Regions from separate parts of the Neomoorella glycerini genome, predicted to be linked through region 3. Evidence: riboswitches for the same ligand, from Rfam matches in the RefSeq annotation. Region 3 holds a riboswitch; each other region holds the start of a gene.

The links. A riboswitch is a leader RNA that binds a small molecule or an ion and turns the genes downstream of it on or off. The one in region 3 is predicted to bind cyclic di-GMP.
Region 1: another riboswitch for cyclic di-GMP. It lies ahead of MGLY_RS03385 (DMSO/selenate family reductase complex A subunit); the one in region 3 lies ahead of MGLY_RS10900 (methyl-accepting chemotaxis protein).
Region 2: another riboswitch for cyclic di-GMP. It lies ahead of MGLY_RS00945 (HD domain-containing protein); the one in region 3 lies ahead of MGLY_RS10900 (methyl-accepting chemotaxis protein).
Region 4: another riboswitch for cyclic di-GMP. It lies ahead of MGLY_RS06905 (HD domain-containing phosphohydrolase); the one in region 3 lies ahead of MGLY_RS10900 (methyl-accepting chemotaxis protein).

The regions. Positions count from the first base shown of each region.
Region 1 is NZ_CP046244.1:704,174-708,364, forward strand. It holds gene MGLY_RS03385 (DMSO/selenate family reductase complex A subunit) at 1-2,295, opposite strand, end outside; cyclic di-GMP riboswitch class I at 2,666-2,752, opposite strand; gene MGLY_RS03390 (YgeY family selenium metabolism-linked hydrolase) at 2,941-4,131, opposite strand.
Region 2 is NZ_CP046244.1:187,289-191,479, forward strand. It holds gene MGLY_RS00930 (anti-sigma regulatory factor) at 1-450, opposite strand, end outside; gene MGLY_RS00935 (STAS domain-containing protein) at 454-846, opposite strand; gene MGLY_RS00940 (STAS domain-containing protein) at 827-1,594, opposite strand; cyclic di-GMP riboswitch class I at 1,872-1,961, shown strand; gene MGLY_RS00945 (HD domain-containing protein) at 2,298-3,140, shown strand; gene MGLY_RS00950 (AbrB/MazE/SpoVT family DNA-binding domain-containing protein) at 3,137-3,334, opposite strand; gene MGLY_RS00955 (Hpt domain-containing protein) at 3,365-4,191, opposite strand, start outside.
Region 3 is NZ_CP046244.1:2,192,839-2,197,029, forward strand. It holds gene MGLY_RS10890 (M1 family aminopeptidase) at 1-463, shown strand, start outside; gene MGLY_RS10895 (polysaccharide deacetylase family protein) at 534-1,589, shown strand; cyclic di-GMP riboswitch class I at 1,684-1,772, shown strand; gene MGLY_RS10900 (methyl-accepting chemotaxis protein) at 1,848-3,638, shown strand; gene MGLY_RS10905 (DUF1540 domain-containing protein) at 3,698-3,859, opposite strand; gene MGLY_RS10910 (chemotaxis protein CheW) at 4,053-4,191, shown strand, end outside.
Region 4 is NZ_CP046244.1:1,371,835-1,376,025, forward strand. It holds gene MGLY_RS06890 (FAD-dependent oxidoreductase) at 1-855, shown strand, start outside; gene MGLY_RS06895 (ferredoxin family protein) at 855-1,133, shown strand; gene MGLY_RS06900 (ferritin-like domain-containing protein) at 1,225-1,653, shown strand; cyclic di-GMP riboswitch class I at 2,173-2,260, shown strand; gene MGLY_RS06905 (HD domain-containing phosphohydrolase) at 2,369-3,130, shown strand; gene MGLY_RS06910 (ATP-binding protein) at 3,171-4,191, shown strand, end outside.

The DNA.
Region 1 (4,191 bases), 1.5 Mb from region 3:
CCCGGGCATAATCCGCGGTGTTACCCGGCAGGGCATGATGATTTCGCCCCGGTCGTTAAAAATGCGTACCATGTCACCATCTTTGATACCCCTTGCGCCGGCATCCAGCGGGTTTAAAAAGGCCACCTGGGGTGCTGCTTCCTCCAGCCAGGAGATGTTATCAAAGGTAGAATGAACGCGGTGTTTATAATGGTGACCGATGGCCTGCAATGGATATTTTTGCCCTTCCTGGCTCCAGGGGCTTTCCCATTCCTCAATATATTTGGGAACAGCCGGGATCTCTTTGGGGTTACCTTTATCATACATCCGCGGGTCGAAAATCTGGATCTTGCCTGAGGGCGTATCCAGGGGATGATGTTCCGGGTCACGATAAAAATCTATAAACCCTATTCCAGTTCCTTCCTTATCTGGGGAGAGTTTATAAATCCCCATCTTCTTAAATGCCTCGTAATCAGGAAAATCCGGTAATTTTTGCCGTGCGGTGTTTACCATTTCCCGCAACCAATCTTCTTCACTTTTGCCCTCCGTAAATTCCTTTTCCAGGCCCAGGCGACGAGCTAGCTCAGTACAGATATCCAGCATATTACGACATTCATACGGAGGTTCAATGACTTTATTCATAAAGATAGCGTAACCGATTCCGGCAATATGGGCCCACGTTGAGGTAGCGATGTCATTACGTTCAAAATGATGGGTATCTGGTAATAAAATATCGGCATATCTGGCACTGGGAGTCATAAAAAGATCATGGACCACAATAAATTCTACTTTATTCGGATCGCGAAGAATTTCATGGGTTCGTTTTGTATTAGCGTGCTGGTTAATAAGGGCATTACCAGCATAGTTCCAAATAAATTTAATATTACTGGATAAGCGTTCGACCCCCACTACCCCATCCTGGGGTCCCATTTCCGTACCCCGGATTATTGCATCAGTGAAAGTGAAGAAGGAGATCGTTGCTTTTACCGGATTGTTGCCTGTGGGGTAAACACCCATGGGCATTGGGGGGCTTATCATATCGAGTCCCGGGCCACTGCCTGGTTTACCGCCGTTACCGGTCATGGCGGCCAGCACCGGAATTCCCCTTACAATCTGTTCGCCATAAGCCCTTCTTTGCATACCCCAGCCCTGCAATATCGTCATTGGTTTTATCCTGGCCATTTCCCGTGCCAGTTGGCGGATACGGTTAGCCGGAATACGCGTGATCGGTTCAGCCCATTCCGGTGTTTTGGGCTGACCGTCCTGTTTCCCCAGAATATAGTTCTTATAACACTCCTGCGGTGGATAACCCGGCGGCATATGCTCTTCATCAAAGCCGACTGTATAACGGTTGAGAAATTCCTGGTCGTAAAGTCCCTCTTCTATCAGAACGTAAGCAATTGCCGAGACTAAGGCCATGTCCGTACCCGGTCGTATGGGAATCCATTCATCGGCCAAACTGCCCACGGTATCGCTGTAGCGCGGATCGATTACAATAATTTTAGCGCCTGCCTTTTTGGCCTGCTGTAAATACCAGGCGCCCCCGGCACCAGCCAGTTTCGTTTCGACAGGATTATGCCCCCAGAGTACAATTAAACGGGCATGACGCAGGTCTTTAGGGCTATTGCCTCCCAGGGCACCAAACATCATAGGGACGACATAATAATACTGGGCGGCACTATAGTTACCATAGTAATTCAAATAGCCGCCAAACAGGTTTAAGAGGCGCTGCAATGGTCCTCCGCAGGTGGGAAATTCAGCATAACAGTTATAGAGGGTGGCGCCAATAGTACCGGAGGCATAGACATAGTAAAATGCTTCATTGCCATAGCGCGCTTTTATTTCTTTCATTTTCTGGGCAATGGTATCCAGGGCTTCGTCCCAGGAAATCCTTACAAATTTGCCCTCACCCCGTTCGCCCACCCGTTTCATAGGGTATTTAAGACGGTCAGGATGATAAAGGCGTTTTAACTGGGACCTGCCCCTCTGGCACGCTCGCACCTGGGGTACTTCAAAGGTATCCGGCCCCTGATCATCAGTGCTTAAGCGTACAATTACCCCATCTTTAACATGGGCTTTGAGTAAACAGCGTCCACCGCAATTGTGAATACAGCTGGTTGGTACGATAAGTTCTTTTTCCCCTGAGGTCCTGGCTAAATTCGTGGCTGTTTTGCTATTGGCTCCTCCAGTAAGGTTACAGCCTGTCAAAGCTATGCTTCCGCCTGCGATTGCGCTCCACTTAAGAAAAGAACGCCGGCTTATTACTGGATTCAGTTTCCCATTCCCATGAAGTCTTCCTTTTTCTGCAGCGCACATGGCATTTAACCCCCACTTTTTTGTATATGATAATTTAATAATTAGGTAGTGTACTAACATTCACATTTACACACATGTTTAATTCCATAAAGAGCATCTTTTTACCTTTATATTAACCATCAAATCTACCCCTCCCCTTTTGTTAACTAATACACAAACGAATGGTACCTAACCCTGAATAATGGACAGTGTTAACATTCATATTGCTTGCCTGTTATTTTCAACAGGCGTGGTTTTTTCCCTTTGGACGCTTCATTAAAAATAACCCCTACATTTTTGTATATGGTGACAAAGGAATCTGGCGCCTTAACTCTACTGTTAACCATTTGTGGACACCCTTTTGGGGTCGTTAACCACTCCCAGAAGGTCCACCGGTAACCTAGCAATCATAGCTTATACAAGCCTTAGACCCATGGCTTTGCGCCCCTGCCTTTCGACAGGTTTGCCTTGAACATAGGATACTAAGGGAAAGTGAGTTTACCGTTGGTTTAGGGGAATTATGGAAAAGAAGAGTGTTTTTTTCCGCGGGCGAGGCATACTTTTGACGTTTGTAAACCCTCTCATTTGGCCAGCCCTTCTCCAAAGGATTAGCTTTTGTTCAGCCGGCCAGCAAGCGGCTTAAGGGATTTGAGTCTCCTTTTTCAACTACAGGCCGCTGATGCTCAAAGTTCCAGCCAGGCTGTAGTAGCCTTTGGCCGCAGCCAATAGTTCATCCACCTCAATATACTCATCGGTAACATGGGCCTGGCTTTCCCGGCCGGGCCCGAACCCGACGGTGGGTATCTCCAACTTCCCGGCCGACCCGCTGCCGTTAGTGCAGAACCAGTAGGTTGCAAGGGAGGGCTGCAGGCCTGCCTTGACGAGGGCTTCCCGGGCTGCGGCCACCAGGGGGTGCCCCTTATCTATACACCAGGCCGGGGCAAATTTTAGGCCCTTTAAGGCCCGGCCGGTGTAAGTAGTAATATCCAGGGGGGCTATCATAGCCTCGGCCTCAAGTTCCGGATCCTTAAGCCGGCCTGCTACAATTATGGATTGAAGCGGCATCAGGACCTGGTCCGGTTCTTCCCCTGCCAGCAGGCGCCTGTCGAAGGTGGCGCGACAGCGCTGAGGCACCACTGAAGCCCCCGGGTAGGGCGACGAGATGATGTCCGTCAGTTCCATTATGGCCGGGCCCAGAAGGGGATCGATGGGAAGCTCCAGATGGCGGACGGCCTCTACCAGGGGCAGCATTTTATATACGGCATTTACACCTACCCCCGGGTTGGCAGAGTGGGCCGGCCGGCCCCGGGTTTCGAGAACGATTTCCGCCCTGCCGCGCTGGCCAAAGTTAAGGTTTAGGCCGGTGGCTTCGCCGATAACCACTGCAGCCGGGCGTATTTTTTTTAAAATATGGCTCAAAGCAACTCCTTCAGCCACTTCTTCCACCACAGTACCGGTTACGTAGAGATCCCCGCCCCTATTTACGCCATCCTGGGCCAGGAAACCTATGGCACACACCATGGCGGCTAAGGCTCCCTTCATGTCGGCAGCTCCCCGGCCGTAGATTCTGCCGTCAACCAGTCGGCCCTGGAAGGGTGGGTGTTGCCAGGTCCCGGGTTCGGTTACATCCACCGTGTCCAGGTGGCCATCGAAGAGGATGGCAGGGCCCTGCCCCCGGCCTGCCACGCGACCTATCACATTGCCCAGCTCATCGATCCAGGTCTCGGTATAGCCTAAAGAAACCATCTCCTGCTGAACCAGGGAAGCAACATCCTTTTCCTTTCCGGTCACACTGGGGGTCTGAATCAAGCGGCGACAAAAGTCGATAATGCGCCTTTCCCTTTCAGGAGTTACCATTTTAGCGCACCTCCCCTAAGCCTTAAAACTTCCGGCCCGGTCTTGATAGTAGCGTCAATG
Region 2 (4,191 bases), 1.5 Mb from region 3:
GGCAATGACTACCGTCCCCTTGCCCACTTCTGAATATATGGCAAAAGAATCCATGAGGCGTTTTACCCCCGAAAGGCCTATACCCAGGCTGCGTTCATATGTAGTGTAGCCTTTAGTCATGACCAGCTCAATTTCTGCAATACCCGGTCCACGGTCGGAGGCTATTACTTCTAAATACGGTCCCTCCCTTTCATTCAGCAGTTTTTTGATCATAATCCGGCCCTGCCCGGCATAGCGGTAGATATTGCGCGCCAGTTCGGAAACGGCCGTGGCTATCTTTGTAATATCGGCCAGGGAAAACCCGGCCTCCTGGGCCAGCTGTTTGGCCATTTGCCGGGCTACGGCAATATCTTCCTCCCTGGCGATACGGATAAACACGTCATACTCTTCCGCCGGGCTGTTAAAGACCCTGTCGATATCAACATTTTCATGCTCATTTTTGTAAAGCACTGCTTACCCAACTCCTGACTGGCTGCCCGCTACAAGCAGGGCGTGCTCCAGGTCCCGGGCAACGATAATATCCTGTAACATTACCCCCATCTGGGCCAGGGTTAAAGCCACTGGAGGTTGAATACCGCATAGTACCGTGCGGCATCCCATTAAACGCGCCATGGCCGCCGTCTCGGAAATTGTGTATGAAATGTAGCTATCTATCACATCAACCATGCGTACATCTATAATAACTGCCTGGGCCCTGGTGTTTTCTAATTCTTCCAATATTTGTTGCTGAAGCAGGCCCACCGTCCTGTCGTCCAGGTCAATCTGGATCGGTACCAGTAAAAACTCCCCCAGGGAGATGACCGGTACGACTCTGGAACTCCTGGCGTTAGATATCAATTTCTTCATCGCCTTCACTCTCTTTGTTACCAGTTATTACCCGGGCCAGCTGCCTGCGCCTTTTCTTTTCATCCGCTATGATGGCAATCCCTTTCCTGAGGGCGTCTTCCAGATCGCGGGCAATAGTCACCATGCGAAAGTCTACCCCCAGTTTCACCAGGGTATGGGCTACTTCCGGTTTGATGCCTGTTAAGATAACCTCGGCCCCCAAAAATCTGATGGCATTGAACATTTCTATTAAAAAGCCGCCCACGACCGTATCAATCATGGGAACTCCCGTCACATCGACCAGCACCACTTTAGTTCTGGTAACACTCACTCGATCCAATAGCCTCTCGGCAATACTTTGCGCCCACTGGCTGTCCAGGTTGCCGATCAAGGCCACCAGCAACATATCTGTCCAGATGCGGATTATAGGGGTGGCCAGTTCGGGCAGCATCTGGCGAAGATTGTTGATAGTCTGTTCGTTTTCTTTACGGATCTCCCCGCACACCTGGACAGCAGTAGAGAGCAGTTCGGCAACAGGCAGCGCGGGATTTCGGTCGGCTACAGCTCTCAGCTTTTCTGTAAAGGACTGCTCACCGATCTCCGCAAATAGTAATCCCAGGGTCTCCTTGAGCTGTTCCAGCTGCTTTTTATCTCTATTAACCGCGAGGGCTGTCGACAAAAAATTATGCCACAGCCTTTGCGTCCTGCTCCCGGCCGCCAGCTCCTGTACCAATTCTTCCAGCTTATCCCTGGTTACGTTTAACTCCATAAATATTTCCTCCCCAACTACTTAATAACAATGTCCCTACACAGAGGTTCTAACTTAAACTTAAATTTATTCAATGCCCATTACCATTTTCCTGCCGGCGCTGATAAATCCATTATATTTGGTACCGTCAATAAATTTGCACAGGCCTATCCCGGCTTGCCATTATAAAGCCAGGGTATCCCGCTTTAGACTTGTTTAGACTTGTCTAGACCTCACTTGACAAAGGGATCTGGTAAAGCTAATATGAAAGTGCAACAATTAAAAAACAAGTTTTCTCTACCGCCAAGGGCAAACCCGCTCGAAAGACGGGGACGCAAAGCCACGGGCCTGGGTCTCATCTTTGAGATATGGCAGCCGGGCTGCCGGTAGGAAGCCGCTGGGTAGTACCAGGCGCAGTCAAAAGGAAGGCGGTAGCCTGGTTTTTTATTTAAGTACGGAGAAGGCCGGCGGCAGCCGGGTACGGGTTCCCTGGCAGCCCGGGGGAGGGAGTTAAAAAGGACCAGAGCGGGAGCCGAGTTGCCGAAAGGAGTTTTCTGTTGAAGGGCTCCTGGCCAGGGCCCTGGAAAGCCACGCCAGGGAACAGGAAATGCGCCTGGTGCTTGAGGAGTTGATTAATGTAGTAATTGCGGAGGCACCGGTGGGGCTGGCCTTTTTAAACCCCAAAGGCGAGATCTAGCATCTCAATTCCCTGGCGGCCCGGCTAATGAAAGACGCATCTTTAAACTGCGGCGAGTTAATGAGCATGGCCAATAATAGTGAAACGAAAACTGTCAGGGCCAACAACCGCAGTTATAAATTGTGGGTGGTCAAATCCGGCAAGGAAAAGGCGCCCGGGTACCTGGCGATTTTTGTCGATGTAACAACAGAGCAGCAGCTCGTGGAAAAGGTCAAATATGCCCAGCAGGAGGCCGAGCTGGCGCTGGCCACGCTGCTGCCTGACCAGCGGGTGGAGGTCAGGTTGCGGGCCATTGTGGAATACATGGATGAATATGACGCCTTAAGCGGGAAGATAAAAGTCACCGGCGTGATCCGGGAAGGCGTGTACCGGCATGTAATAAATATCCTGCGCCTGATAGCCGAACTCTCCAAGCAGGGCCTCACCGAGCTGCCGGGGGTAGATAAAGATATCCTGGTGCAGGCAGCGATATTCCACGACTTGGCCAAGGTGCAGCCCTACCTGCAACCGGGGGATGTGGTGGACCCGCGGGAAGCTTTTGAGCCCGGCTACCTGCACGCCTTTCGCAGCGCTTCCCTGGCCAGGGGGATCTACAACATAGATGAGAGGACCGTCAATCTTATAAAATATCACCACCACGAAGAAAATGACCTGCCGGAAGATTATCCCCTCTACCTGTTGCCCATGTACCGCCTCTTCCGGCTGCTGGACGGTTTATCGGCAGGTATCACCAGGAGGGGATCCAGGGTAAAATTAACGACAAATGGAACACTCATTAACGTGAGGGAAGAAAGCTCCTTCCCCCTTTATAACCGGCATTTAGAGCTGGACCTATACTCCGGCAGGACGAGCATCAGACCGCTACTTTAAATTTTTATAAAACAATCCTTACCCTTCCCTTGCCGGAGCTGTCCCGGAAAAATTTCCTTTTTTATTTGCACCTCATCGCCTACCAGGGTAATTGCTAAATAATCACCCGGCCGCCAGTCCAGTAATTTCCTTATTCTTGCCGGCAATCTAACCCGGCCTTTGTCGTCCAGGCAAACAGTTGGCAGGGATGACATTAAAACTTTACCTCCTCAATCTCTTCCCGGCTAAACATGCCACAGAGCCAGCTTGCGGAGGACCCGGCGCGCAACCGGGTCCCGGGCCCAGAGGAACCACCCGGCGGTTAAAGCTGCAGCCATGGCTTCAAGCGCTTCCAGATCAAGGTGCAATTTGTCCCCTGTAAACTCAAGGGCTACCTTTTTCCCCCGGGAAGCCAGTTCCCGGGCCCTGGCTATCTTCGCCGGCCAGCCAGTACCGTCTATTTCTATCACGTGCCGGACATCGACCGTTACTATATCCGGGTAACCTTCAATACATTCGTACAATTCACGTTCCCCTGCCTCGCTATCTATAACCGCCACCATGGTATCCGGTACTATTCTTTCACTTATGAGTTCTTCCGGACTGGGAATAGCATACTTGAGCTCTCCCATCTCCTCCAATCTCTTGAGGATGACAAAACTCCTGGCTCCCCGCATCTCGGAGGTGCGGTCAAGCACTACATCGACCAGGAACCTGCCGGTGCTCCTGCCTGCCTCACCTTGTACCAGCTCCAGCTCTGCGGCCAGCTGCTCATTATGGCAAAGTGGAGTGGCGTCCCCGCCTTCAGCGACTGCGAATATGAGGGAGCGCAGGACGTCGCTCGACTGCAGCAGCAGCCGGCAGGTATTCTCGCTTATTACCGCTTTGCCCTGCCTGATCTTATCCAGCAGGTTCTCCATTTTGTGGGCAAAGTCGGCGATATCTTTTAATCCCATGCAGGCTGCTGAACCTTTGAGAGTATGGACGATCCGGAAAATGGCATCCAGGGTTATGCTTTTCCCTGCATCGAGTTCCAGGAGAAGCTGCTCCAGCTGATCGAGCTGTTCCCGGG
Region 3 (4,191 bases):
TTTAAGTAACCGCAAAAGTTATAGCCCTGCTACCGTTGTCCACGAAGTCGCCCACCAGTGGTGGTACAACCTGGTAGGGAACGATAGCCTTCATGCGGCCTGGATTGATGAAGGCCTGGCCGATTACAGTACTCTCCTTTTTTACCGCCGGCGCGACCCGGCCCTCTACCAGGCCAAACTGGCCGAGATCGAGCGCCTGGCGGGCCAGACAGCTCAACCTATTAACTTATCCCTTGAGGAATATGGTAATGAGCAGGCCTACCGCCTGGCCGTCTATAACCGGGCAGCCAGGTTCTGGCTGGAGCTGGAAGCCGCCGCCGGCACGGCCGGGCTGATGCAAGCCCTGGCATATGTCCAGCGTTATTACCGCTATGAAATCGTTCCCCCGCAAGCTATGGTTACTATTCTGACATATTATGGCAGGCTGGCAGCGACCAATTTTACGCCGTATTTACGGAACTAACGGCCCTGAAAAACGTCTAATAATGTAGAAGGGACTTCGTGAGGAAAACGGGCAAGAGGGGCGAACCGGTATGAGCCAGGCAGGTAAATATGTGGTGGGGCACTGGCCCTGGGTGGCCAGGATTGGCAAGCACCCGCGGGCCGCCTGGCCGGAAGCGTTGCTGCGGCTGGGGTACCTGGTGGCTATAGCTGCCTTAATGGTAGTTGTTACCACCATTGGTGGTGCTGGCTGGCAGCAGGCTGGAGTTACCGGACCGGCACTGGCCTCGCCGCCTTTTGCCGGACCTGACCAGCTGGCCGGGGGCAAGCCGGGGTTGTCCATAACCCCGTTTAAACCGGTGCCGCCAGGGGAGCAGGGAGGGGGTTCGCCCGCCCCGGTGGCCGGGGAGCCCCTGCAGGAGCAGCTTTCCCCGCAGGCAGCACCGGTAAAGGACGCGGCGGGGATAACCCCGTCCCGGCCGCCGTCACCTGCAGGGGACCCCGGCTCGGGGGTCCAGCCCCTGCGCCAGGTGCCGGGGGCCGGCCACCGGGTGGCCCTGACCTTTGACGACGGCCCCTTTCCCCGGTGGACTGAACGTTATTTAACCGCCCTGGCAGCCACCAGAACCCCGGCCACCTTCTTTATGGTCGGGCGGCAGGTCGAAGCCCACCCGGAGCTGGTCAGGGCAGCCCTGGACGGCGGCCATGAAGCAGCCAGCCACTCCTGGCGCCATGCCAACCTGGGAAAGGTGACCCAGGCTGAAGCTGAGGCCGATCTCCGGCAGGCGGCTGCCGCCCTGGAGAAAATCAGTGGCCGCCCGGTAAAATATTTCCGCCCCCCTTACGGCGCCATAGGGCCCAATTTGCTGGCGGCAGCAGCCAGGCTGGGTACCCCCATAGTCACCTGGAGTGTAGATCCTAAGGACTGGTCCAATCCTGGTCCCAGGGCCATCGTCCAGGGCGTCATGGCTAACGTCCGGGACGGCAGCATCATCCTCCTCCATGAAGGCCACCCCGGTACCCTGGTGGCCCTGCCGCTTCTGGTTAAAGAGTTGCGGGATAAAGGCTATGAACTGGTAACCGTCTCAGAACTGATAGCTCAAGGGGAAAAACACGATAATAGCGCCCCGGCCGCAAAAACCAAATAAAAAACTGCCAATCTCCTGCCTTCAACTTCTTAAATGGTATATCTTGCATAATAGCGACCTCCTGCGGTATAATTAAGGCGAAAATAGCAAAATTTCCCCGAAAAGGCAAACCTGCCGAAAGGCAGGGGCGCAAAGCTACAGGGTCTAAAGCCCGGTTGCGGGCCAGGACAGCCAGTTGCCGCGGGTGGGACGGGGCTACCCAGGGGTAGCCTTTTTTATTTATTTATTAAACCAAACCGGAGGAGGGGGTTTCCTTTTATGCGCTTGCACTTATTCAAGAAAAAAGGCCGGGCAGGGCAACCGGCAGATCAAGAGCCGGCCAGAGTGCCCCGCCCGGGGAAGGCCCGGGCAGGTTTTTTCAGCCGCTGGCGGCTGGGGACTAAATTAACAGCCGGCTTTATCCTTATCATCGCCATATTTGTCGCCGTGGTAGTTTATGTCAATTTTGAACTCCAGCAGGTAGACCGGCTTTCCCTGGAAGTAACCCTTGCCCATGAGCAGAACATGCTCTTTACCGAGATGACCAATGCCGTCTGGGATGCCTACCGCCGGGCCACCGATTACATAATCAACGGTTCCCAGACCCATGCCCTGGGCTTTGACGATGCCCTGAAGCGTTTCCATGATGCCCGGACCCGGCTGGAAGAACAAGAGCTCGACAGCCAGGTGGCCGGGTATCTCGCGGCCATGACCCAGGCTGCCAAGAGTTTTACTGATACCTTCAAGAACAGCATCGTAAACACCAGCCGGGAAGACCGCATGGCGGCCCTGCCCATTTTGAGCTTCCAGATGGGGGCTTCCCTGGATAATATCAACAATATCGGCAACCACATGGCCAAAGGAATGACCGAGAAGAACGCCCTTGCCGAAACCCAGTTGACGGCCGCCATCAAGCGGGTCCAGGCAATGCTGGTAACCGGCTTGCTCCTGGCCCTGCTCCTGGGCCTGCTGGTAGCGTGGTTTATCAGCCGGATGGTCGGCAGGTCCCTGGGTCAGGTGGCGGCCTACGCTACCCGGATCGCCGGCGGTGATCTCACCACCGAACCCCTTCATGTTATCACCAAAGATGAAGTTGGCAAGCTGGCCGCCGCGTTCAACACCATGGGAGAAAACCTGCGCCAGGTTATCGGCCAGGTGCGGGATATGACTAACCAGGTAGCCTCGGCCAGCCAGGACCTGGCCCGCATGTCCCAGGAACTGGGGGATGCCGCCCGCCAGGTGGCCGCCACCACCCAGGAAATGGCCAGAGGCGCCGAAGACCAGGCCCAGCAGGTCAGCGAGACGGCGGCAGCGACTGACGCCCAGGTGGCCAGGGTGGAAGAAGTCCACCGCAACACCGAGGATATGGCGGCCGCCTCCGACCAGGCTGCGGCTAAAGCCGCTGAAGGTGCCCGGGCGGTGGCCGAAGCTACCCGCCAGATGGAGGCCATCTCCAAGCGCATGGACAGCCTGGCCCAGGCGGTGGGCGAGCTGGGAGCCCGTTCCCAGCAGATTGGCCAGATTGTAGGCGTGATCTCCGGCATTGCCGAGCAGACCAATCTCCTGGCCCTGAATGCGGCCATTGAAGCGGCCCGGGCCGGGGAACAGGGACGCGGCTTTGCCGTCGTGGCCGACGAGGTGCGGAAACTGGCCGAGCAGTCGGCCGAAGCCACCAAGCAGATTGTCGGCCTGGTGCAGGAGATCCAGCGGGAGACCGAGCGCGTGGTCAACAGCATGGCCGAAGGTTCCCGGGATGTCCGCCAGGGTACGGAAGTGGTTACCCGCACGGGCATGGCCTTTGCCGCCATTGACCAGTCCATCCAGACCCTGGTCGGCAAGATCAAGAATGTGGCCGGCAAGGCGGAAGAGATGTATGAGGGTTCCCGCCAGGTCAAAGGCCGGGTCGAAAGTATAGCTGCCGGTATTGAAGAGATGGCTGCCAGCACCCAGCAGGTTTCCGCCTCCACGGAAGAGCAGACGGCAGCAGTAGACCAGATCAACCAGGCGGCCCAGCAGCTGGCGGCAGCCGCCGGCAACCTCGAAAGGGCTGTGGCCCGTTTCAAGCTATAATAGTTAAGCGGGGCCGTTCCAACCTGCCGGTTTACCAACTTCCACTTCTAACTTCCAATCTATGCCCGGGCCTGGAAGGTTTCGCACTCGGTATCGCGGTCGTTGTGGGCGCTGGAGTTATTCGGCGCCCCCTGGACGGCTACGGTAATACTGTCGGCGTGGCAAGCGCCATCCTGCCAGTAGATGCAGTTGGCCACCCGGCACTTGACTTCAGGAGTCATATTATATTCCCTACCCCTTCATCAATTCATAACCAGGAGGGCCGGAAACGGCCTGAACGCCAGGTCGCAAAGGCCAGGTTTATTCCCGGTAACTTTAGCCTGGCCAACGGAGGATAAAAATATGCCTGCCCCCAGAGGAATTTGCCTTGCAATGCAGAATTTACCTGTGAGTTAATAGAAGGGTGGGATATTAATGGCCACGGAAACAGCAGCGGAAATTCAGCTGGTAGTCTTCCAGCTGGCCGGTGAAACTTACGGCGTTGATATTAACCACGTTCAGGAAATCATCCGCATGCAGAGCATTACCCAGATTCCCAGGACCCCGGCCTTTA
Region 4 (4,191 bases), 820 kb from region 3:
GAGGGCGACGTCCGGGCGGAGGTAGTCATCCTGGCCGAGGGCGCCAATTCCCTTTTAACCCAGAAGGCCGGCCTGAAAAAGGACGGCATCAATACCAACCAGCTGGCCGTGGCCGTCAAAGAGATCATTGCCCTGCCCCGGGAAAAGATCGAGGACCGCTTTAACCTGGACGAAGGCCAGGGTTGCACCATTGAACTCCTTGGCGACGCTACTAAAGGCATGATGGGGACAGCCTTTATCTATACCAACAAGGATTCCCTCTCCGTGGGCGTGGGCGTCCTCCTGTCGAGCCTGGTCCGCCGCCGTTTGAACCCCAACGACCTCCTGGAGCACCTGAAAAGTCACCCCATGGTGCGGCGGCTGCTAGCCGGGGGTGAGAGCAAGGAATACCAGGGCCACCTGATTCCCGAAGGCGGCTACCGGGCCATTCCTAAACTCTATGGCAACGGCGTCCTGGTAGCCGGAGATGCCGCCATGCTGGTCAACGGGATTCACCGGGAAGGGTCGAATCTCGCCATGACCTCCGGCCTCCTGGCAGCGAAAACCATCCTGGCCGCCCGGGAAAAGGGCGACTACAGCGAGGCCAACCTGGCACCCTACCGGCAGATGCTGGCGGAGAGCTTTGTCTTGCAGGACTTGCAGAAATACCAGCGGGCCCCCTTTTTCTTTGACCAAAATCCCCACTTCTTTACCCTGTATCCGCAGCTCCTTTCCCGGGCCGCCAGGGAGTTCTTAACCGTCGATAATGTACCCAAGCGGGAAAAACAGAAGCGCATTTGGAGGGAAATTACGGCCGAACGCAGCCGTATACAACTGGCCGGGGACCTTTACCACCTCTGGAGGGTGATGGGCTGATGCGCCTGGAAGATAAGCTGTTCCTCAACCGTTACCAGACGGATAAGCACCCTCATTTAAGGATCAAGGACCGGGAGGTCTGCCGTCACTGTGACGGCAGACCCTGCACCTTTATCTGCCCGGCCCGGGTTTATGCCTGGAACGAAAAGGAAGAAAGGATTGAGACGGCCTATGAGGGCTGCGTGGAATGTGGCACCTGCCGCTACGGCTGCGCCCACGACAACATCGACTGGCGCAATCCCCGCGGCGGCTTCGGCATTCTGTATAAATATGGTTAAAACCAATACCTGGACTTACTTTATCTGTATGGGCACACTTACCAGGAAAACTAATATTATGTAGTATAAGCATACTCCTGGAGGTGGCCCTATGACCATCGAGCAGATAATCAAGCTCCTCAACCTGGACCTGTCCTGGGAATACGCCGCCATGATCCAGTACATCCAGCACGCCAGCATGCTTACTGGCCCCCAGTATTTTGCCATTATCGATGAAGAGCTCCAGCATGCCCAGGATGAGCACGACCATGCCGTAAAGCTGAGTGACAAGATCCAGTACCTGGGCGGCATCCCCACGGTCCAGGTGCAGGAAATCAAGACTTCCCTCAATAACGTGGAAATGCTGCGCCAGGACCTGGAGGCCGAGTATGACGCCCTGAACCGCTACCTGCAGCGCATTGAGCAACTGGAAGCCTTGAAATTGTATGACGTCGCCCAGGTCATCAGGGAAATAGCCCTGGTGGAGCAGGGACACATTATCGACCTGGAAAAGTCCCTGGGCATCCAGAAGGTAAGATAACATATTTTGACCCCACGGCCCAGGACTCGACCTGTAGCCCTGTCGAGGATAACGTCTCCGCAGCCTCAGCGTCCGGCCCCTGGAAGACCCGCGCCTCTGGCAACCGCAGCAGGGGTAAATTGACATTACTTTTACCTAAAGGGAAGGAATTTGTTGAGCGAGGTCGAATATAAAAATATTATAGCAACTGGATTGGAGGATAATACCTGTGCTGGCAAAGGGCATAACAAAAATTAACATAAAAAACAAAAATAGCCAATGGGGGGGGGGGGGATTATATGCCTTTATTGTAAATATTTGGAAAGAAACTCCCCCTCTATTAGCCTCCTTAAAATTACTGCAAATAACATTCCTCCCAACCCATCCAGTGCTACCTTTCATAACGCCTCCGGGAACCAGAATTTCCTTGTAATTTTCGGGAAAAAGTGTCCAGTGGCCGCTGGACTGCCGTCACCATTCCTTCTACTCCGCCCCCCAGAGTTCCCAAAGAGATATCTTTCTCTTATGCCAATAGCTTAAAGTGTTTAAGGGCAAACCACTCGAAAGGGTGGGACGCAAAGCCATGGGTCTGTAGCCACTATGCTGGTATGACTGCCAGGCTGCCACTTTAAAGTCGGTTTTTAATTTTACCTGAACTTTTAAAGGGCAGCCATGCAAATTGCTCGTGGCTGCCTTTATTATTTCTAGATGGAACGAAGGCTGGGGGGCGGGTTTAGTGCAAAGGGATACGGTTACTAAAATTTTACTGGAGATTCGGGAATACTGGCCGGTACTGTACTTTCACTCGGCTGCGGTGGCCAACTTTGCCTTAAGGATAGCCATGGACCTGGGAATAGAAGCCCGTCATTGCCGGGACGTGTTGAGGGGTGCCCTCTTGCATGATGCCGGAAAAATACATGTACGTTTGGAGATATTGACGAAACCGGGGCCACTGACAGAGGCGGAATGGGGGCAGATAAAAAAGCATACCGACTATGGAGCGGACTGGGTGGAGCAAAGAGGGGGCAACGATGAGGTGGTAGCAGTTATTCGCTACCATCATGAATGGTGGAATGGAAACGGTTATGCCGGCCTTAAATATGAACAGATCCCTTTGCTGGCCAGAATAGTAACAATTGCCGACGCCTTAGATGCCATGACGGCGTCGCGACCCTACCGTAAGGCGATTGCGGTTAGTGAAGCTCTGATGGAAATACATAGCGGGAAAGGATTGCAATTTGACCCGGACATATTAACTGTCTTAAGTCAAAAGGCCACCTACGAACCGGCAACCTACCAGGATCCCCGCCCCCTTGCCAGGCAAATCCAGGTAGAAAAAGAATGGCTCGCGAGGTTAATTAAGATTTACGGCGATCTTGCCCATCCTTTAGTAATTGCCCAAAGTCACTGGTTGGATAAGTTGATAGTAAGTATTTATAAGTTACAGGAAGGGAAAAGGGGGAAAAACCTCTCTTTAGGGGAGAAAGAGAAGCTTTAAACCTGGTTTAAAGCCAGAGCAGTAGAGGGGGGGTTCAGGTATGCAAGAGTGTAGCCAGTGTACCCGCAAGACCCCAAATCGTTCTTGTGTCGATTGCGATTATTTCATGAGTCCCGGCCCTTTACGCCGGAAGCCACCGGTGCCCATAGGCATTAGCCTGGTTGCCGCCGATGGAAAACGTTATGCTGGCCGTATTCTCGTATTGAATACCATGGAACTGGGCCTGGAAACACGAGCTCCCGTTCCCGGTCAATACCGGATTTATTTAAAGCAGCATCTTAGCCTGGATGTAGCAGGGGTACCGACCAAGGGCAAGGGTAACATCCACCTCTTTGATATCATAGCCGTTTACCGGGGTGAGGAAACAGCCAGCCGTCTGGGTAATGAAGAATACCGTTTACTGACGGGTAGTACTGGGGACTTCATTGAGCAAGTATCGCAATTAGTTCCCGCCCATTTACAGGACCTGGTTAAAGAACGACTACTTGCCGAGTTAGAAAGCTCGGAGATTTTCAATGCCATGCGGTTGGGCAAGGTAATGCGTTACGAAAAGGGGCGTTTTCGCCATCTGACAGGACAGGCTGACCTGGAACTGCCCCTGCCGGCAATAGAAAATTTAATGCGCCAGGCAATACACCGGGGAACCCACTGCCGGGAAGTGATAGTAAGTGATGACGGTAAAAGGATTTTTGACCTGCACGGTATACCCCTTGACTCCCGGGCAGGGGGCCTGCTGGCCTTTGATCTTACCGAAATTATTGAAAAGGAAAGGCAGATGCGCCGCCAGGAGATGCTGGCCTACCGGGAAGCCGTGGCTGCCGTCACCAATGGGCGCCTGCAGCTTTTGACTTCAGAAGAAATGGTAGCTGTGTTATCCCAGGGTAAGGAACTGGCAAGGGGAGTAGTTAACAAGGCTGCTGACATAGCTTCAGCTCGCAGCAAGTTATGCAGTTTGCTACCCGCGGCTTTTAGCGCCCGCGCGTACGGCATGACCTTATCTTTAACTGAGGCTTTGACCAATACATTAAAACATGCTACGGGTGGTGAATGGGTGGTCCGGC